2 regions of the Viridibacillus sp. NPDC096237 genome follow, and region 2 is predicted to be linked to the other one. Evidence: riboswitches for the same ligand, from Rfam matches in the RefSeq annotation. Region 2 holds a riboswitch; the other holds the start of a gene.
The links. Region 2 has a riboswitch for FMN ahead of ribD (bifunctional diaminohydroxyphosphoribosylaminopyrimidine deaminase/5-amino-6-(5-phosphoribosylamino)uracil reductase RibD). Riboswitches for the same ligand answer to the same signal wherever they lie in the genome.
Positions count from the first base shown of each region.

Region 1 (11,056 bases), on a different contig from region 2:
TTAACGAATCTAAAAAAGCGGTTAATGCAGTTGCGAAAAACTATCAGACAGATGTTAAGCTATTTAAAGCACCAGACGATGCAGTTCCTGGTGACACATCTAATTTAACTCTAGTAAAAGAAACGCCAATTATTGTAAATAAGCCATTAAAAAATGATGGTTATGCAATTTATCAAATGGATTTCCGTCTGAACGAGTTAAAAACGATGCATTTCAATTTAACGGATATAAAGACAGGGAAATCACTTGGTGCTGTTGCAATTGATTTAACTAACCCTGAAAAAGAATATAAAGTTGGCAAAGGTAGTAAGGTTGTTCTGAAAAGATACTTCCCTGACTTTGCTGGTTTTGAAGACGGTGAACCACAAACGGCTTCACCTTTACCAAATAATCCAGCATTCATTTTTGATATGTACACACCTGAAACACCAAAAGGCGAAACGAGCTTTGTAGCTATAAAAAAAACATTAGAACCATTTGGTGAAAATAAATATGCAATGAAATTTAGTTCGGTTGATACACGTAACGTATCAGGTTTAACAGTTCGTAAAGATAAGACACTCTCGATTTTAATGCTAGGTGGCATAATCTTTATGTTAGGTGTATCAATTGGTTCTTATTGGAGTCACCGCCGTTTATGGCTATTAAAAACAAAAGATGGTCGTTTATTAATGGCGTCCCATACAAACAAAAACTGGTTCAGTATGAAAAAAGACTTGGATGCAGTTACGGAATATGCACATCTTCCAGCATATATAGATCAACATGATGAGGATCAAAAAGTAGAGGATGCTGACAAGAAGTTGAAAGACAGAGAAAAGGAAGGTGACAACACCTTATGAGTTTAATTGACTTAAGCGGAAATTTACTATTTGTGGCATTCGTCGCATACTTAGTAGCTACATTACTTTTTGGTGGTGCAGTTAAAGGTGGTTCAAAAGATGAATCCGCTGATGCAGGTAAAAAATGGGGTACATTAGCAATTATTGTTACGCTTGTTGGATTCATTGCAAACCTAGGTTATTTCATTACTAGATGGGTGTATGCTGGACATGCACCCGTTAGTAATATGTTTGAATTTACGACAGCATTCGGCATGTTTGTTGTAGGAGCATTTATCTTAATTTACTTTATTTATAGAGTGCCGGCACTTGGACTCTTTGCTTTACCAATTGCAGTTATTATCATTGCTTATGCTAGTATGTTCCCTCGTGAAGTAAACCCATTGATTCCAGCGCTAAAAAGTTACTGGTTATACATTCACGTAATTACAGCAGCTATTGGAGAATCTATTCTAGCAATTAGTGCTGTTGCAGGTTTAATTTACTTACTAAAAAATATCGACCTTACAAAAAGGTCTAAACAGAGTTTCTGGATAGAAGTTGTTATGTATGCCTTAGTGCTTGTGTTAGGATTCGTAGCGGTTACGACAACATTTAATGTAACAGGCTATGAATCAAAATTTAGCTACGTAGATAAAAATGGTGCACCTAAGGAAATTACGTATAATACACCAGCATTGTTCGGAATGCATCAATCAGAATTATTGACTTCAGATAAGATGGAGCCAATTGCTAACGTACCAGCAATCGTCAATGCAAAAAAATTGACTACAGTTGTTTGGTCAATCCTAATTGGTACACTTTTATACGGTCTAATTCGTTTAATCATTCGTAAACCAATTGCAGTTATCATGCAACCATTCGCAAAACGTGCAAATTCACAACTGATGGATGAAATTGGTTATCGTTCTGTATTGATCGGTTTCCCAGTATTTACACTTGGTGCATTAATCTTCGCGATGATTTGGGCACAAGAAGCATGGTCTCGTTTCTGGGGCTGGGATCCTAAAGAGGTTTGGGCACTTATCACATGGTTATTCTATGCGGCATTCTTACACTTACGCCTTTCAAAAGGATGGCAAGGTGGGAAGTCAGCTTGGTTAGCAGTAATTGGTTTTGTTATCATTATGTTCAACCTAGTTGCTGTTAACTTAATCATTGCAGGTCTTCACTCATACGCTGGTTAATAATCGGCTTAGGATTGTAGCAAAGCTAAAGCCTTTTCCTTTATAGGAAAAGGCTTTTCTTTTCATTTTGATAGCCTAATTGTACAATAGACATATAGATGGTTTTGGGAGGAATAGTTGTGAATGAACAAATTTCAATATTAGTAGTAGATGATGAGGATCGTATCCGCCGTTTATTAAGAATGTATTTAGAACGTGAAGGATACGAAGTAGAAGAAGCTGAAAATGGAGAAGAAGCAGTTGAAAAAGCATTAGCAAATGACTATCATTGTATTCTTCTTGATATAATGATGCCTGAAAAAGACGGACTACAAGTATGCGAAGAAATCCGTGATAAAAAAACAACGCCAATTATTCTTTTAACGGCGAAAGGCGAAGAAGCAAACCGTGTATCAGGCTTTGAACTAGGGGCGGATGATTATATTGTAAAACCATTTAGCCCTCGTGAAGTGGTTTTACGCGTAAAAGCTATTTTACGTCGTTCAGCGGCTTTCTCACCAATATCAACAACTTCTGCATCAAAAGACTTAGTGGTATTTCCACATTTAACAATCGATCATGACGCACACCGTGTTTCTGCAGATGGAGTGGAAGTGAATTTAACACCGAAGGAATACGAATTATTATACTTTTTAGCAAAATCACCAGATAAAGTATTCGATAGAGAGCAATTGTTAAAAGAAGTATGGCATTACGATTTCTTTGGTGATTTACGTACAGTTGATACGCATGTGAAACGATTACGTGAAAAACTAAATCGCGTTTCAGAAGATGCGGCGAAAATGATTGTAACAGTATGGGGCGTAGGATATAAATTTGAGGTAGTCAATGAATAGAATGTGGAACAGTGTTGTCGGGAAGCTATGGGTAACCATATTGCTTCTCGTTTCATTTGTATTGTTTGTTTTCACTGTGTTAATGCTCGAATTTTTATCAAACTATCATACTAAACAAACAGAATCTTCATTACGTCAAGAAGCATCTACAATTGCTCGGATCATCAATGACCGTGAAACAACTGATTCTACAAAGGCTATTATTTCAGATGTTCTTAGTGATGAAACAAATGCATTGATTGCTGAGAAACCAGGTAAGGTTTCTTTTGCATTACAAGCGGGGCTTAATCAGGAGGGAATTAAACAACAAATTCTTAATGAAAAAGCATTTGATAACGTATTTACATCGAATGCACCTATTGTAAAAGAGATGATGCTACCTTCGACAACACAAAAAGAGCACATGGAGTCTTACATCGTTTTGGCTTTCCCGATAAATGTTGAAAACAATATACATGGGGCAATATTTATCTATCAAAGCCCAGACGCTATACATAGGACGACAAAGGAAACGACTAAAATTGTCTTTTTAGCAGCGGCCATTGCCTTGATGTTAACAACATTCTTTGCGTTTTTCTTATCAACCCGAATTACATCACCACTTCGTAAGATGAGAGAAGCAGCATTTGAATTAGCAAAAGGTAATTTCGAAACAAAAGTACCTGTTTTACAAAATGATGAAATAGGCCAATTAGCGACGGCTTTCAACCAAATGGGTAAACAACTCAAACACCACTTAGAAGTGATTAACCAAGAGAAAGAACAGCTATCAAGTATTTTGACATCGATGACAGACGCTGTAATTACGTTTAATCGAGATCGTACCATTTTAGTAAGTAATCCACCTGCAGAGCTGTTATTACAAAAATGGTTTATTAATAAGAGTGCCAATAGCGAGAAACCAATTCCGCCTGAAATTTATCATATGCTTGATCATGTTTTAGATTTGGAAGAAGAGCTAGAAGTAGAACTCGAAATTGAGCGATCATACTATGCGATTTCAATTAGTCCATTATACAGTGGCAACTCTGTACGTGGTGCAGTAGCTGTGTTACGAGATAAAACGGAAGAGCATCGTTTAGATAAATTACGTTCAGACTTTATAGCAAATGTCTCGCATGAATTGCGGACGCCAATAGCCATGCTACAAGGCTATAGTGAAGCAATTATGGATGATGTCGTATCAAGTGAAGAAGAGCGGAAAGAGATGATTAAAATCATCTACGATGAATCGCAGCGAATGGGGCGTCTAGTAACAGACCTGCTAGACTTAGCTCGTATGGAATCAGGACATATGCGATTATATAAAGATTCTGTTCCTATAACACCTGTTATTGAAAGAATTACACAAAAGTTTGTTCAAGTAGCAAAAGAAAAGCAAGTGAACCTGACATTTAATTCAACAATTGAAGATACACTTCATCTAGAAATGGACGAAGACCGTATCGAGCAAGTATTAACAAACTTAATTGATAATGCCATTCGTCATACACTAGTGGGAGGAAGCGTAGAAGTTATTGTTGACCGTCAGCTATCCTTTGCTCGTATTCAAGTAAAAGATAACGGCGCTGGGATTCCAGCCGATGATTTGCAGTATGTATTTGAACGTTTTTATAAAGCAGATAAAGCTAGAACACGTGGTAAGGGTGGTACCGGTTTAGGACTTGCTATTGCCAAAAATATTGTTGAAGCTCATAAGGGTAGAATCACAGTAGAAAGTGAAGTAGATAAAGGCACGACTTTCACATTCTATTTACCAATTGAAAAAATGTAAATTAAATTTAAACACACGAGTTGTAAGTTAGAAGACTTTACAATTCGTGTTTTTTTGCATATAGTTATAGTGTATTATAATTAAATTATGGTTCATCTTCGGGGCAGGGTGAAATTCCCGATCGGCGGTATTAGAGAACTAAGCAATACTCTTGAGCCCGCGAGCCGCAAGGCAGGATTTGGTTAGATTCCAAAGCCGACAGTATAGTCTGGATGGGAGAAGGTGAAGGTACGGTCGTCTTTCAATTTGAGTATCAATGAGACGCTTATTTGACTATGCCTAAATTCTCCCTTAAGTACACTTTGTGCTTAAGGGTATTTTTTTGCATAGCTACGACTATACCTTTCCTCTTTTTGAAGTGGATCTACAAAAGGAGAGAAAAGTATTATGAAGAACATGAAATTGCAAAAGATGATTGCAATTGGGATGTTAAGTAGTATTTCTTTCGTATTAATGCTATTTAACTTCCCACTACCGCCGTTTCCGACATTTTTGGAAGTGGATTTTAGTGATGTACCTGCTCTAATGGCAGCTATTACAATGGGACCTCTAGCAGGTATATTAGTTGAATTATTTAAAAACGTACTAGATTGGATTTTCTCAGGAAGTCCAACAGGTATGCCAGTTGGCCATATTGCCAACTTTACAACAGGAGTTCTATTTATCTTACCTGTGTACTTTGTCTATAAACGACTTTCAAGTGCAAAAGGATTAACTACTGGGTTTGTAGTTGGAACATTATCAATGGCTGTAGGTATGAGTTTACTAAACTATGTGCTATTTCTACCAATGTATACCTACTTTTTAAATATGCCTCCTACAACTGGAGCCGCATTAACGAAAATGATTGTATTAGGAATATTACCTTTTAATATTATAAAAGGATTCATCGTCATGATCATCTTCATGCTATTATTCAATAGCATGAGAAAATGGATTGAAAAACAACGAATGCATTATTTAAATTAAACCTTCAACCGATGTCTGTAAAAAGACATCGGTTTTTATGATTGAATAAAAAGGTAATTGATTATATAATACTGTTAATAAAATAAAAAATTTAGTACATTTAGCAAGATAATAATACAAAAACGAAAATTTATAATCTAGGTTTTACAATGTTATATATTTTATTCGATATTTCGTTATAAACTTCGATATAAGAAAGGATGTATGTAAATGGCGGAAAGAAAACTATTAAGTGCATTTTTTACATCAATTATTGCTTTCTTTATATTACCCTTGTTATTCATGCAACCAGAAGAACAATTCCTTCAAAATGCTCTTTCATTGACCGTATATGTTGTTCCTATGATTTTTACATACGGTTTGTTGGTGTCGTATATAGCTGATCGAATAGCCGAGCGTAAAATGAATGTTAGAGGATACTCGTTATTATTGCATATGGCGTTCGGGGCAGGTATTGTGATTCCAGTCTCTTTTGCTTATTACTCACAAGGTGGAGTTTGGTCACTTCAAACAATAACATGTGCTACAGCAGGCTTTATTTTAGGAAGTGTATTCTTTTTCGTGGATTTAACGTTACGTAAAATCGCTTCTCGAATGACACCATTTTCTTATGAAGAACAGAATATTTAAATTTACTATTAAAAAGCAATGAGGTCCTGAACCTCATTGCTTTTTCATTTTGAAAAAAATAAAGTGTAAAAAAGAAAGCTAAAATAGATTGCCGTCCATCTAATAACTAAAGAGACAGGAGGTGTATAAATGTATCGCTTAATAGAGAAGGCACAAAAGGGCGATGACAGGGCCTTTTTGCAGCTATTTCAAACATATGAAATTGATATTTACCGTATGGGATATACATATGTAGGAAATAAGGAAGATGCATTAGATGTTGTGCAAGAGACTGCCTACAAATCATTTAAAGCAATTCAAACATTGAAAAACCCAACTTACTTTAAAACATGGTTATTGAAAATTGCGATTAACTGCTCACTCGATATTTTACGGAAAAGAAAAAAGAAGAATGACTTTAATGAAGATGAAATAATACACGAAAATTTTGCGGAGCATTTACCTGAAGTATTTGACTTACAGCAATGTATAGATTATTTATCACCTGATGAAAAAAGTATCATTCTCCTAAGGTTTTATGAAGACCTTACAATTAAGGAAGTAGCAAATCTTCTAGAAATGCCACTGGGTACGGCAAAAACGATTCTTTATCGCAGTTTACAAAAGCTACGACAACAACTACAAGAAGGAGGTTCTTATGTCTAATCGGTTAAAAAGAGAACTAGAAAATATAGAGATTCCAAGTGAACTGCATGATCGTGCAGTAAATGGTGTAAACCGTGCTAAGTGGGAAAAGAGAAAAAATAATAAAAGCCAATTAAGTTGGCTAGCTATCCCAGCTTTGATTGCAGTTAGTGCTGGTGCCTATGCTATTTATAACAATACAACTGATAAGAGTAACGCGGTAGTAGTGAATTTGATGGAAGATTTATCACATATAGAAGAGAGAATCTCATTCGATCAAAGTAGCATAACCATTCCAGCAATTAAATTACCTAGCAATAGTCAGAATGCAGATATGATTGGCTTAATCGTTTATAAAGGAAAAATCTATACACAAACATCGACAAAATTCATCGGTAACAGTCCGGATGCATTGCGAGGAGAGAAACTAGGCCGTACTAAGGGGTCAATCGATGAGTGGAGCAAACAAGGCGACTATGCTAGTGAATTTGCCTCTTCTATAGGGAAAAGTGACGTCTACACTGTGAAAGGCTATGATGAATCATTTCGTATTATGACATACAACGAGAATGGTGGGGCGTTAGATACTGAGATTTATGAAAATTTGAATGATAGAACGATTTCTTCAGGACGGGATATATTCGACTTATTAAAGATAGAGGGGAATATAAAGAAAGTGCAGTATCAAACGTATGATGACTGGAATAACAGTACTGGGAATAAACAAGATTTAAAGGACATCAAGGTATTAGAGGAACTAGTTTCTAACTTTAATACTGCAATACCTTTAGTGCGAGAAAGTTCAGGCGTAACAGAAACTACTCGCTTTTTAGATTTTACATTGAATGATGGTACTTCAGTTCAAATATTGTTAGACAAAGAGGGGCATATCAATTATGGTCAAATTAATGTTGATTTTAAAATACAGGATATGCAAGCATTTAAGAAAGTTTGGAGGTTGATGGAATGAGGAGATTCGGCTTAATTTTGGTAAGTTTATTTTTCCTAGCAGGATGTAATCTACCAGATACAGCTGTTAAAAAGCTACCAACAAAGTTATCCCAGGAGCAGTTGATTAAGCAACAGCAAAAGAATTTAAAGGGATTTGTGAAGAAAGTAGAAGAGAAAGAGACTGCTATATTAACTATTAATAACTTCACAATCGAAGGTGCCCCGATAACTGAAACAATCAACTTTGATGGGGAAAAACTGACTGTAAAAAGAGATAGTACAAAGGATCCTTTCGGTAGTAAAGAGATAGTCACATATCAGTGTGAAAAGCTTGAAGAAGTGTCAAAAGATATTTATCAATTAAACAATTGCTCGAAAGAAGGAGAGCTAATTGATTATTATTTAGGGAATATTACTGAACAAACAGATGAAGAACCTCCAGCTATTTTGCTTGAAGTAGCTGGAAAAAGGTATACAACTTTCAGGGGAGCTTACTGCTGGTCGAAAGTAGGAAAAAGTACATGCGTGGATCATGCAGGACCATTAGAAACATTAGCAGATAAAAACCCCATTAAAGTACCAGCCAATACGCAAATTATGTTCAATATTCAAAGTGATAATTTACCCAATACAGTAAATCTATATGACCTTAAACATGATCAACAAACAGCTGTTACAATGCAAGATGAAGGCTTAATAACACCGAAAGAAAAAGGTGTCTACTACTACTCTTACGAAGCAAAATGGGAGAAATCATTATCACATGCATACGGAGATGTATCCTTTGCTTTTGTAATAGAAGTGGAGTAGTAAGGTAATCGAATTATTTTGATAACAAAAATTCTATTTATTATACTAATAGAAGCAACTAAAATGATTGTCGCATTTCGGGTAAATGATTTCCATTTCTCTACAAATTCTTGCAGTGCTTTATGCCCCATTTCAAGGTTAACTGCACGATAAACAGTCTTAAAATCCTCGCAAATTTCAGCTTGATCTGTAACACGTACTTTATGTGCAATATTTCGTGCAAGATGCACACAAAACGATTGATATTTTGACTCGGGAAAGACGGAGAAAATACTATCCGTAATGCCTTTTAAACCATCAAAAATGAACAATAATATTTCTTCTGTGCCACGATCTCTGATATCTTCCAAAAGTTCTTTCCAAACTCTAGCTTTTCATTTGGTGCGATTGTGTAAGCTAAGACTTCTTTCGATCCATCTTCACGAATACCAACAGCAATATAGACTGCTTCTTTTTCGACTGTTTCACGTTTTAGAGCGATATAAGTCGCGTCCAAATAAGCGCATGCATAACGTGCAGAGAGCGCTCGAGCTAAGAGACATGTCAATTCGCTCGCTAAGAGTGCGTTTACGGCCGATTCTAGGTGAGTGCGAAAAACTTCCTTAATATCTTCTTTTTTTACTAGAGCTTGGACAATATCTGTTGTAAACTGATTCATAGGGAAGACCTCTTTTCTGTGAATTGTGTTGTGGTGACTTAATTCTACAAGAAAAGGTTTTCCTTTTTCTATTTATTCATTTACACAAGATATTTTACGCTCTCGTTAGTTGTTTACAAACGTTCTTCTATTGTAAATTTAGAGGTAGCTGAATATTATAAAGAGTTTTTTATATTATAGTTATAATTTTATGAAAATAAGGTATAATATGATCCAAACAACTATTAAAAAGAAGGAGAATAAAAGTAATTGGTTCTGCTACAGTTACCAACAATAAAGACAGAATAGAATAGCTATTTGCTTGTGGAATTCCTCCTTTCTTGAAAGCACGCTGTAAGCAAAAATAAAAGCCTTGAGATATTAGTCTCAAAGCTTAGTGTAAAAGAGCAAGTATTTATAATAATTAAGTAGCTCGGGAATGATGTAGAGAACTTGAATTAATATGTTTAAATACTGGGTTCCATTTGATAATCAACTAAAGGTTTTCTTTAGAATTGAGTACTTTATTCAACTTTTACAATAATATCACCGAATAATTTATCACCGATATATACGTCTAACTTCCATAATCCTGATGTTGGAAACTCCAGGTCAGATGGTATGTGTGTATCAGCTCCATTATTAGGACTTATACCAATTTTTGAATACTCCCAAACTTTTTCGTTTTTATCCGTTCCTGAAGTATTAATTAATACTTTGTGTTCTTCGCCATTTCCATTGATTCCAATAACCTTAAACTTTCCATTAAATTCTTCATTCCCCCCCAAAAAATGCCACATAAACTTCTGGGGTTCACCCTTAACAAATGGAGAAACTTTAACATCTCCCACTTTTCCAGAACCAACTAAAATACCCAATTTTCCTTGCTCACCAATGAAAGCATATTCGCCTTTAGTTCCATCATTAAAAGTAGTCGGGATTGCGAAAGTTGGACTAACTTCCCACTTTTTCTCGGTAACTATTTTTTTTTCTTCTGAACAACCCGTTAATATTACTATTAACAATAAGCATCCAAAAATAATTTTTTTCATATTAACCTCCTTTTGTCATCTATTAATTATCATGATATTCATTAAATTCTAAATATAACATATTATTCCTATTAATATTTACTTAACATGAAAGGGACTTATAACGAAGTAACTGATTTTGTCCGTTCATATGATCCAGAAACAGATGATCGGGTAGTTGCTAAGATGTCTAGTATAAGATTCGGAATTAGCGAGAATGAAGCTGGTATAGATTTAGAATAAAGTTTGGTAATTTAAAACAAAGTCCGAAAAATAAAAAATTTTGATAATTTAAAATAAAGTTTGATTAAAATAAATAACAGACTACTGTTCGATTTAAATGTTCCACGGTATAATGGTGAGAGTTTGTGCCTGAGTAAATATTTTATAAGTAGTGAGGTAGTATATGAAAAAAAGAACCACAGACATTATTTTTATCATTATTGGTGCATTTATTTTTGCGTTAGGTGTTAATTTATTTGTTATTCCGAACGAGCTTGGTGAAGGAGGAGTAACTGGTATCACGATTATTACCTACTATTTATTTGAGTGGTCACCAGGTTTAGTCAACTTAATTCTGAATGCATTTTTGTTAATAATCGGTTATAAATTTTTGAATAAAGTAACAACGATTTATACGATTATAGCTGTAGTTTCTAACTCGCTTTTTCTTCATCTGACAGAAAGTTGGAATATTGCTTCTAATGAATTGATGGTAAATGCCATTTTTGGAGGAATATTTGTAGGGTGCGGGATTGGCCTAAT
Region 1 covers NZ_JBNNTI010000001.1:163,664-174,719, reverse strand. The annotation lists gene resB (cytochrome c biogenesis protein ResB) at 1-842, shown strand, start outside; gene ccsB (c-type cytochrome biogenesis protein CcsB) at 839-2,029, shown strand; gene ACQKMD_RS00855 (response regulator transcription factor) at 2,149-2,865, shown strand; gene ACQKMD_RS00850 (ATP-binding protein) at 2,858-4,639, shown strand; FMN riboswitch at 4,730-4,867, shown strand; gene ACQKMD_RS00845 (ECF transporter S component) at 5,027-5,608, shown strand; gene ACQKMD_RS00840 (hypothetical protein) at 5,819-6,238, shown strand; gene ACQKMD_RS00835 (sigma-70 family RNA polymerase sigma factor) at 6,368-6,883, shown strand; gene ACQKMD_RS00830 (hypothetical protein) at 6,876-7,832, shown strand; gene ACQKMD_RS00825 (DUF4362 domain-containing protein) at 7,829-8,623, shown strand; partial or broken gene ACQKMD_RS00820 (IS256 family transposase) at 8,713-9,281, opposite strand; gene ACQKMD_RS00815 (DUF4871 domain-containing protein) at 9,785-10,312, opposite strand; gene ACQKMD_RS00810 (YitT family protein) at 10,698-11,056, shown strand, end outside.
Region 1: another riboswitch for FMN. It lies ahead of ACQKMD_RS00845 (ECF transporter S component); the one in region 2 lies ahead of ribD (bifunctional diaminohydroxyphosphoribosylaminopyrimidine deaminase/5-amino-6-(5-phosphoribosylamino)uracil reductase RibD).

Region 2 (11,056 bases):
ATATTACAATTCGTCATAAAAAAAAATCATAAAAGTGCTTTATTTTTAAAACAGACGCTGTAAGTTAGCCATTTCAATCGCTGCAATTGCTGAATCATAGCCTTTATTACCTGACTTCGTGCCTGAACGCTCGATAGCTTGTTCAATATTTTCTGTTGTGACAATACCGAAAATGACCGGTACATTCGTATTTAAAGATACGTTTGCAATACCTTTTGCTGCTTCATTACATACATAATCATAATGCGTCGTAGAACCTCTAATGACAGTTCCTAAACCAATTACAGCATCATAGTCGCCTTTTTCTACCATTTGTTTAGCAATAAATGGTACTTCAAATGCACCAGGTACCCATGCAACATCTATATTGTCTTCTGATACGCCGTGACGCACTAAACCGTCCATTGCACCACCTAGTAGTTTACTTGTAATAAATTCATTGAACCGACCTACTACAATGCCAATCTTTAAATCTGTTCCAATTAGTTGCGCTTCAAATACTTTTCCCATTTTACGATCCCCTTTACGAAATAAGATGATTCATCTTTTCTTTTTTAGTTTCTAAATAAAATGAATTGCTTTCGACTGCTACAATTTCAATCGGCAGTCTTTCAACAACTTCAATGCCGTATGCTTCTAAACTTTGTACTTTATCTGGGTTGTTTGTTAATAAACGTACTTTTGAAATACCTAAATCTTGTAGCATTTGAACTGCCAGTGCATAATCTCGTGCATCGGCAGGAAAGCCCAGTTCTAGATTAGCATCAACTGTATCAAAGTCCTGTTCTTGCAACTCATAGGTACGAAGCTTATTAATAAGGCCAATTCCCCTACCCTCTTGTTGCATATACAACACAATTCCTGTACCCTCTTTTTCAATGATACTAAGTGCTTCTTGCAGTTGAGGACCGCAATCACATCTTTCCGAATGAAAAATATCACCGGTTAAACATGAAGAATGAATGCGCACTATTGGAGCGTCTACAACATTTACTTCCCCTTTAACAAGTGCCACATGTTCACAATTGTCGAGTTCGTTTTCATAGCCAACCATAGTGAATTGTCCAAAACTTGTTGGAAGTTGTACTTTAGCCGCTCTAGTTACTACTTTTTCATGGTTATAACGATAATGAATTAAACTTTCAATCGTAATTATTTTTAGTTGATGTTCTTTTGCGAAGTCCATTAACTCTTGTCCCGTAGACATTTTCCCGCTATCTCCCATAATTTCACATATGATACCCGCTGGAATCGCGCCACATGCTTTTGCTAAATCAACTGCTGCTTCTGTATGACCAGGTCTTTCTAAGACACCGTTTTTCTTCGCAACTAACGGGAAAACATGACCAGGTCTTTTAAAATCATCTGCATTAGCAGCTCCATCTAATAACTGTAGAACCGTTTGTGAACGTTCAAATGCACTAATGCCCGTACTTGTACTAGCGTGATCAATACTGACTGTAAAAGCTGTTTGATGGTGGTCCGTATTTGTTGATACCATTGGATGCAATTGCAGTTCTAACGCTCTTTTTTCAGTAATGGGCGTACAGATTAATCCTCTTGCGTGTGTTGCCATAAAGTTAATATTTTCTGGTGTTGCATATTCTGCAAGTGCAACTAAATCCCCTTCATTTTCACGATTTTCATCATCAACAACGATGATCATTTTGCCATCTTTTAAATCTTCTAACGCTTCTTCAATTGAGTGAAACATTGCTATACACCGCCCGTTTTAATATCCGTTTTGTTGTAAAAAATTCATTGTAATTGCTGAAGTTCCTTCGTTATTCTTTAATTGATGGATAATATATTTGCCTAAAATATCCGTTTCAATATTCACTTGTTGTCCTATTTCTTTAAGAGCGAAAATCGTTTCTTGATACGTATGTGGAATAAGTGAAACAGTGAGTTTTTCAGGTTGTTTATCGAAAATCGTCAAGCTTGTTCCATCAATGGCAACTGAACCTCTCGGTATACAAAACTGACTAAGTTCTCGTGAGATAGAGATGTCGATATAGACCGCATTTGCTTGCTTTGTTTTTCTAACGATTGTACCTATCCCATCAACATGGCCTGAAACAAAGTGACCGCCAAATCGACCGTTTGCTGCCATCGCTCTTTCCAAATTCACCAAATGCCCTACTTTTAAGGAATGAATTGTTGTCGCTTTAACTGTTTCTGGCATGACATCTAAAGTGAATTCTCGTTGGGTAAAATGCGAAACTGTTAAGCATACACCATTTACTGCTACACTATCGCCAAGTTGCATATCCGACATAATGTCTCCAGCTTCAATGGTAACCTTCATGCTGTCCATACCCTTTGTCAGAACTTTAATTTTCCCTTTTGCTTCAATAATACCTGTGAACATACCCTAATCCCCCAATCTCGATATCACTTTAATGACTTCACCAATTTGTTCCACTTGCTGTATCTTTAATGGGACAGCATTATCCATGCTTGTTACGTTTAAATGTTCAAACATGCCAATTCCATCATGGCCACCTACTAATTTAGGGGCTATGTAAGTAATCATTTCATTGACTAGACCAGAATTGACAAAGCTAGAACTTATACGCTTGCCCCCTTCCACATAAAGCGTGACAATATTACGACGTGCTAACTCTGTAAGGACATCCTGAATTACGATGGATTTTGTTTCAAGTTGGATGATACGTACATTGGCTTGTGCAAATCTTGTAATTTGAATAGATGTGACTTCATTGCCAACAACTATCCACGTTGGTGCTGTTTGATCGATGACAACTTTGGCATTCATTGGCGTTCTTAAATGAGTATCCAAAATGATACGTATCGGTTGCTTATTACTTTTTGCAAATCTATTTGTAAGTAATGGATTATCATTTAAAACTGTTTCAACTCCAACTAAAATGGCATCAGATTGCGCTCTTTTAAGATGAACATCCTGCTGAACTTCTTTACCTGTGATATTTTCGTTACGTCCATGAATTGTAGCAATTTTCCCATCTAATGTGATGGCTTGCTTTAACGTGACAAAGGGCAACTTCTGTTTCATAAAATACATATAGGCTTTATTTAATTTCAAAGCCTCCGCTTCACCGATACCTACTTCAACCTCAATGCCCGCTGCTTTTAGTTTTGCAACACCTGTTCCTGCTACTTTGGGATTTGGATCAAGTGTTGCAATCACTACTTTTTTCACACCTGCATTCAATATACCCATCGTACAGGGGGGGGTTTTACCAAAATGATTACAAGGCTCTAAAGTGACATACATCGTACTGCCGATAGCATTTTCTCCTGCCATTTTGAGTGCATGCGCCTCCGCATGAAGAGAACCAGCCTTAAGATGCGCTCCAATACCAACCACTTCATCTTCTTTTACAATGATTGCTCCAACTACCGGATTTGGCGACGTTTGATTTTCGGCAACTGCCGCTAAATTCAAAGCTAAATCCATATAATACTCGTCATGCATTGTGATAAACCTCCCATTTAAATAAATAAAAAACTCACTAATATAATTAGGGAGTTTGGGAGAGTTTTAGATAAACGCATCATTAAATAAACCTATTGAAATACTATTTTCAAAAGGAATTGCGTGTTATCTATTTGTCCTTCTCCCATCCAGACTATACTGTCGGCTTTGGATTCGCACCAAATCCTACCTTAAAAAGGCTCACGGGCTTAGGAGTTTTACTCCATCACCGTCGATTGGGAATTTCACCCGACCCCGAAGGACGATCATATTCAATTTTTTACAGCAAAAAAACTCCATAGATTTCTACGGAGTTTGATAGGAGTTGTCCAAAATATCATAAGCAAATAAACCTATTAAAATACGAGATTTTTAATAAGACTTTGATATTCTTTACATCCTTCTCCCATCCAGACTATACTGTCGGCTTTGGACTCACACCAAATCCTGCCTCAAAAAGGCTCACGGGCTTAGAAGCTTCACTTCATCACCGTCGATTGGGAATTTCACCCGACCCCGAAGGATATTACATATGAAATTGACAACAATACATTCTAGCTTTAGGGCATCAAAAAAACCCCATAGCACACTACGGAGTTTGATAGGAGATTTGAAATTATCAATACTAAATAAACCTATTAAAATACGAGATTTTAATAAGACTTTGATATTCTCTACATCCTTCTCCCATCCAGACTATACTGTCGGCTTTGGATTCGCACCAAATCCTGCCTTAAAAAGGCTCACGGGCTTAGAAGATTTACTTCATCACCGTCGATTGGGAATTTCACCCGACCCCGAAGGATTATTATATTGTATGTAAATACCATAGCACTTTAGTTATTTAAAAACTAGAGTTTTTTTAATTTCTATATGATTGATTGAGAACATACTAAAATGAAATCACTCATAAAATCTTGATGTATTGGGCTTTATCGGCCTGTTACATATCACGGAAAAATGTAACTTTTTTTATTTACCAACAACCGTTCACTGTATAGTTAAAGTAATAATACAAAAACCAAGGATAAAAACTATGGATATAAAAGTGATAAAACTCCATTTTTTCATTTCTAATTTCGGTCTAATTATGCTGTTTAAATTAATACAAGCCGGAATATAAATAGCCGTTGCAATGATAGAAAGAATTAAAAAGATACCTAGTAAACCATCATCGAAAGTAGAGTCCACTCTCAATCCGAAAGAATGCGAAGCGTACATTATTGTCATGAACCATAATACACCTATAAAAAAAGATAAATAGCCGAGAAATAAGTTAACTATTACGGAAATAGAACGGTATCCTATTCTCATTATATCCTCCTTTTTATTATTAAAATTATGCTTTAAAAACCTCATCACATTGTTTTCTGTCGTAATGTACATACTATTGAAAATAACCTTAAACTATTATATAAGTCGTTTTAATATTTTATGTATATGACACACCGAATATTTACTAAAATCCCTCCATGAATATCCTGTCATTTTAATTTAATAATCCTATCCAACTGCAAGAACATCCACTTTCATAATAGTTAAGTTATCTGTTCTCATACAAAAATTTAAACATGCATAATAAAAAAGCACTACATAATAAAACAATTTAATATTGTTTCATATGCAGCACTCCTATATTCAAGTTGCTTATTCGTTTATTCTTCTAGCATTATTTTTATTATTCGGTTTTTGTTTATCTTCATGATTATGTTGTTTATGTGCTTCATCATTTTGTCCAACCACATCAAAGTCATCTGGACTCAAATCAAACCCATAACCAAATTCTTCACGACCTAAGTCATTATTCTTTTTCACTTTATTTTTTTCTTGGTTGTTATTCGCCATTAATAATCACCTCCATCCACTATAATTTGTTCATTTTCTTTTGATTTATTCTTAGTATTTATTCAGTAAATCTGACTTGAGATAACTATTTGAAATAAAACGGTTCCTTATTAACCTTTTAATTCGAAATCGTTTTCAAAAATCCACTTTTTAATTATTTCTTTATCATTCCAGTTAGCAGTATAGTTTTCTTAAGAAAAGGAGTGAGCAGAATGAATAGTACTTGGAATACAACTTTATATGATACGAAGCATCAATTTGTTTCTAAATATGGTGAAGGATTAATTTCCTTTCTTAATCCAAAAGCAGGAGAGCAAATTTTAGATGTCGGTTGTGGTACAGGTGATTTAGCTGCACAAATTACTGAAACAGGTGCAAAAGTCATTGGGATTGACCAGTCTGCATCAATGAACAAGCAAGCCAAAAATTCGAGCATATTCCCTTCCACGTCAAAGATGCACAACACCTTGGTTATTCAAACCAGTTTCATACCGTTTTTTCTAACGCTGCGTTACATTGGATGAAATCTTAAGAAAAGGCCGTTGCAAGTATTTATGAAGCTTTAAAAGATGGTGGTCGTTTGTCGCGAATTGGGTGGAAAAGGTAATATTCAATCCATTGTAGAAGCAATTCAGCAATCATTTTGTGAATTAGGTTATGAGTACAAAGCAGAAAAGTTCCCTTGGTATTTTCCAAGCGTAGCAGAGTATGTTGCTTTACTAGATGAACATGGTTTTAATGTGCACTATGTAGAATTATATAATCGTCCTACTGAATTATCTGGGGAAGATGGTATTTTAAACTGGCTGAATATTCTTTTATGTCTTCGATGCCTTTTATATTATTTTCAATTGAGAGTACCTCTAACTGCATTAGCAATGCCGTTAACTTATGTCCAACTGAATCATGGATATCTCTCGTCATCTTTGTGCGCTCTTCTGCACGTGCTAGTTGTTCTTGTTCTGTATAGAGCTCGCCTTTTTCTTTAACACTCCAAAAAAAATGATTTACAAAGTAAGAGCTTTTACAAATTGCAATAAATAGTAACAAACTTACAAATGGAGTGAGCTTAAATAAAGTGATTACTGTGCAAACGATACCTAAAGAACATATATATATAGTGTGCTCCCGTTGCCTAAGTTGAAAAGCTCCCTCCATTGCAAAAAATGCATGCATTGGCAATAAATAAATAATATCAATAGAAAATGATGCACCAATTGGGATTATTAGCACTATGATCAAATAATTAACTACAGGTATTTTGCTAAGTGGGATTGTAAAATATAAGCACAGAGTAACTGTGACTAGAATAATTGCGTTTGTAATGGGTCCACCATTCAACAAAATATGTATCAAAAATACGCCAATAGTAAAAAACAAAGCAATATAACGAATTATCAATGCCTGCACTTTTACACCTCACTTATATAAGTATTATTTCGGAAAAGAATTGCCTCTATATGTACGTCCTTCATTTAATAAGAATTAAGATTTAAGACATTAATTAATTTCAACGTTTATACTACGTAACTTGGTATTGTCCTTTACGTTTAATAATAACAAAATATGGTATCAATAAAAATATCTATTCGTAGCCTATGTCTAAAATCAGTTTTTATCGTTTGATTATGCTAATATATCATTTAAGAGAAGGTGATTTTATTTCAGAACTATTCACTGAGAAATTAATATTAATTGCGCTGTTTATCCTAATTATCCATTGTATCGAAACACTTGCCTATGCTGTTCGATTATCTGGTGCTAGGGTTAAACTACTTGCTTCCGCATTATCCTTATTCAACTTAATGGTCATGGTTTCGAGGCTTGCTAATATGATGCAGCAGCCTTTTACTGGAAGTTTAATTGATAAAGCACCTAAAGAAAATACATTAGAATTTGTAGAAAGTCAATTTAGGGTGATTATTGCATCTTCCACAATTGGTACAATCTTTGGGATACTATTACTCCCAACTTTTATCGCCATTTTCTCAAGGGCAATTATCCATTTAGCAGAAGAAAGGGGTTCTATTCCGTCGCTTATTAAAAAGGGCTTCACATTTGCATACATAAAGCGCGGACTAAAACATATCCACTTGCCAAAACTTTCTTATTTGAAGAATATTCATTTAAAAGATATTCCAATCAAACTATTTGCCATTAACATGGTCATTACAGCTATTTATACAATCGGTGTTTTATCTGCCTTATATGCATCTTTACTAGCACCAGATAGAGCTTCAACAGCAATAATGGCATCTGGTCTTATTAACGGACTTGCTACTATCTTGCTTATCATCTTTATCGACCCAAGAATATCTATTCTTGCAGATGACGTCATTAATCAAAGAGGTAATTACTCTAACCTTAAAGGCATGTCAATTATGATGATGACTTCCCGCTTGTTCGGGACGCTTTTAGCACAAGTCTTTTTCATTCCAGGAGCTCATTATATTGCTTGGTTTACGAAATTTATAGCATAATTATTTTAATTACAAACAAAAGGTACGTTCAACTCGTCTTTGTCTAGACTTACTGAACGTTTTTTTGTTATTTTTTAGTTGTCATTATACTTAACCATTAGCTCCAAAATAATAAACTAAGTTACCTTAGTTAAGAAAAAGGAAGTTTTCATAACATAGAAGGGGGGAATCTTAGAATAAAATCTCAAATACGCTTATTTTAAAAAAACACAATCAAGTTAAACAAATCCTAAAAATAATATGTATAAATTGTTTGCACAATAAATTAGACCATCCATCTTCTAATTTGAAGATAAATGGTCTGAAATTTTTACCAATTCTATTTATTTTACCACTAAGTTTTTGACTTTTAACGATTTCATTGCATTGCCTCTATTAAGCCAAAAATGTACTGATATACTCTATAGCTTTTTTATCCTGCACATGGGCATAATGATCACCCTTTAACATTTGAACTTTAACTTGGTTTGATTTTATTCCCTCTACTTCTCTCTTTACCTTTCGTTGCGCAGCTGCTGCACTATTTTCCCGATTTCCGTATAGTAGCAAACAAGGTATTTGAATTGTTTTTAAGATTTTAGGTGGATTGCTCCTATAAGCCGCTAACAACAAACTAATACCTGATAGATTACTTGATCGTTGGTTTTCAATGGCTTCTCTAATAAAAGGACTATCTTCGAATTCAAACTTTTCGATTACTGCCTTTATTTCTTCCTCTGTTTTGGGCTTTGATATTTGCTCATCACCTGATTCTTTCCCTAAAAAACCTTGTCCAAATAATTTATGGCAAATACTAATGATGGGTAAAAAGTATCCAGATTTACCGAACATTTTAACAGGGAAACGATCAACCCTTGCATATCCGATATCTAAAAGTATCAGTCGATCTACTTTCTTGGGATAATAGAATGCGTAGGCTAAACCAATAATACCCCCTAAAGAATGGCCAATGATATTAACTTTATCCAAATGATTCTTTTCGATATAGCCATGTAGCCAGTCTGCCATATCCCTTTGTGTTACTACTCCTTCAATCCCAGTACTCTTCCCGATACCAGGAAGATCAATCATATGTGTAATGTAATCAGTATTTAATGCATCCGCTATAGGCATACCCATTCCTCCAGACCATCCTGTACCAGGGAGAAAAATAGCAACCTTATTACCTTTTCCACTTACGCTTGAATAATATTGTAGCATTGATGTGCCCTACCTCTCTCTATATATGCCAGATCAACCACGCCTGATACTATGTGCTTTACTTATTTACTTATTTACTTATTTACTTATCATGTTTTTGATTTTTTTAAAATTTGGACTTAATTCACTCCACACATCAAATTTATTCCCATCTAAATCAGCAAAAACAAAGTTTCTTCCTGTATGTCCTCTATCTTCAATAATACCGACTTCCATTTTACGTTCTATAAAAACGCTATGTATTTCTTCTAATGCACTTAATCCATCTACTTCAAACGTCATAGAGAAACGCTCATTACCGTTACAGTCGATAAAATTTGAACTCTGATTTTCTTTCGCTTTCACTAAGAAAAAACTTTGATCTGCTAGATTAAGAATCGCTTTTTCTTCATCTTGATAACTCAATTCCGCACCCAAATTATTTATATACCACTTTACAGACAGGTCTACATTAGTTACTGGGATATATGTAGTTCCAACTCGTAGTAAACTATTATTCATCTTTTAACTCTCCTTTGTAATTTATATAATTCTATTAACAACGTGATTTTCCCTTTTATTCCTAAAAGTTGTTTAGATAAACTGCACAATATCTTATTTTGGTAAACGGAATAAAAGGGACTATTATAAATAGTAACTCATAATAAATTGCTCTCCTTTCTTCCCTAATAGATACACACCACTCTTAACGATCTATTATGTATCTTCTTAACTCACTTACTTTTTACTTATTTATAAATCTCATTTCCTTTTTATCCCTAACTTTTATAAAAATTCATACAAAAAAAGCAGAAACAAATTAGTTTCTGCTGAATGTTGAATGTTACACTTTCAAAGTTATTTAGATAAACCGAGCAATATCTTCTAACGGTAAACGAGATGAACCGAATGCTGGTGCAGCTGCTTTACCGATAGCGATTAATACAATTGGGAATTGATTTTTTGGTAATTCAAATCGCCCAGCAAATTTCACTTTATCAAATCCGCCCATAGTTACTGTATCCAAACCTTTTTCTTTTGCAATAAGCATAAGTTGCATTGAAATTAAACCTGCATCAAAAGTTGCGATACTTTTTCTTACTTCTACTGGTGCAGATGGGTACATACGAAGTGTATTTTCAATCGTGATGTTCTTTTGAGCTTCATCCATATGGCCTTCTGCTACATTCTGTGTGTAGATTTTTTCTACGTTTTTGTACATTTCAGCATCACCTATAACGGCAATAACTGCTGAAGATGTTTCAATTTGTTCTTGATTGTTAGCAATTGTACGAAGTTCTTTTTTCGTTTCTTCATCTTGAATAACAAGGAATCTCCAGGCTTGCAGGTTACTTGAAGATGGCGCACTAGTCGCTTCTTTAATGATTTCCTCAAGTTGTGCTTGAGTCATTTTAAATGTAGGATCGTACTTACGAACTGATTTTCTTTCTTGCATAAGTGTATATAAATTTGATTCTGTTTTTGTTGACATTATGTTTCCCCCTAAAACTTACTTAAGGTAAGTTGATATACAAAATCTTACCATTAGTAAGTTTATACGTCAATAAAAAAGTATTATATGTTACAATAGAAGAAAATGCATTCACAGGCGGGAGGTTGTTTTATGAATCAACCGAATTGTACACATATTTGTAGCAGCTACCATCAAGCAATCGAATTTATCGGAAAACGCTGGATGGGGATGATTATTTATTCTCTTTTATCTGGTCCTAAACGTTATCACGAAATTCACACCATGATCCCTGGAATTTCTGACCGCTTACTAACAGAACGTTTAAACGAACTAGTAAACGCAGGCCTAATCAATAAAAAGCTAATTGACTCTTCGATAAAAAAAGTTGAATATGAATTAACACCAAACGGTTTGGCATTCAATGAGGTAATATTGTCTATTCAGAAATGGATTGATCTATGCGATTTTGAAAAGCAGACAAATGAATCAAAATAAATATAGTGTTTCTTACTATTTTAAAGTACGTAAAAAGCCATTCATCTAAGTTAAGACTAGATGGATGGCTTTTGTTTATTTCAGATAAACAATCACTTTAGATGGTACTCATAATTGGTGTAC
Region 2 covers NZ_JBNNTI010000037.1:79-11,134, forward strand. The annotation lists gene ribH (6,7-dimethyl-8-ribityllumazine synthase) at 46-510, opposite strand; gene ACQKMD_RS17015 (bifunctional 3,4-dihydroxy-2-butanone-4-phosphate synthase/GTP cyclohydrolase II) at 524-1,714, opposite strand; gene ribE (riboflavin synthase) at 1,733-2,371, opposite strand; gene ribD (bifunctional diaminohydroxyphosphoribosylaminopyrimidine deaminase/5-amino-6-(5-phosphoribosylamino)uracil reductase RibD) at 2,375-3,460, opposite strand; FMN riboswitch at 3,594-3,727, opposite strand; FMN riboswitch at 3,855-3,988, opposite strand; FMN riboswitch at 4,136-4,269, opposite strand; gene ACQKMD_RS17030 (hypothetical protein) at 4,451-4,774, opposite strand; gene ACQKMD_RS17035 (hypothetical protein) at 5,108-5,305, opposite strand; gene ACQKMD_RS17040 (class I SAM-dependent methyltransferase) at 5,518-5,829, shown strand; gene ACQKMD_RS17045 (histidine kinase) at 6,074-6,715, opposite strand; gene ACQKMD_RS17050 (lipid II flippase Amj family protein) at 6,934-7,785, shown strand; gene ACQKMD_RS17055 (alpha/beta fold hydrolase) at 8,161-8,985, opposite strand; gene ACQKMD_RS17060 (VOC family protein) at 9,064-9,486, opposite strand; gene ACQKMD_RS17065 (nitroreductase family protein) at 9,827-10,456, opposite strand; gene ACQKMD_RS17070 (winged helix-turn-helix transcriptional regulator) at 10,589-10,933, shown strand.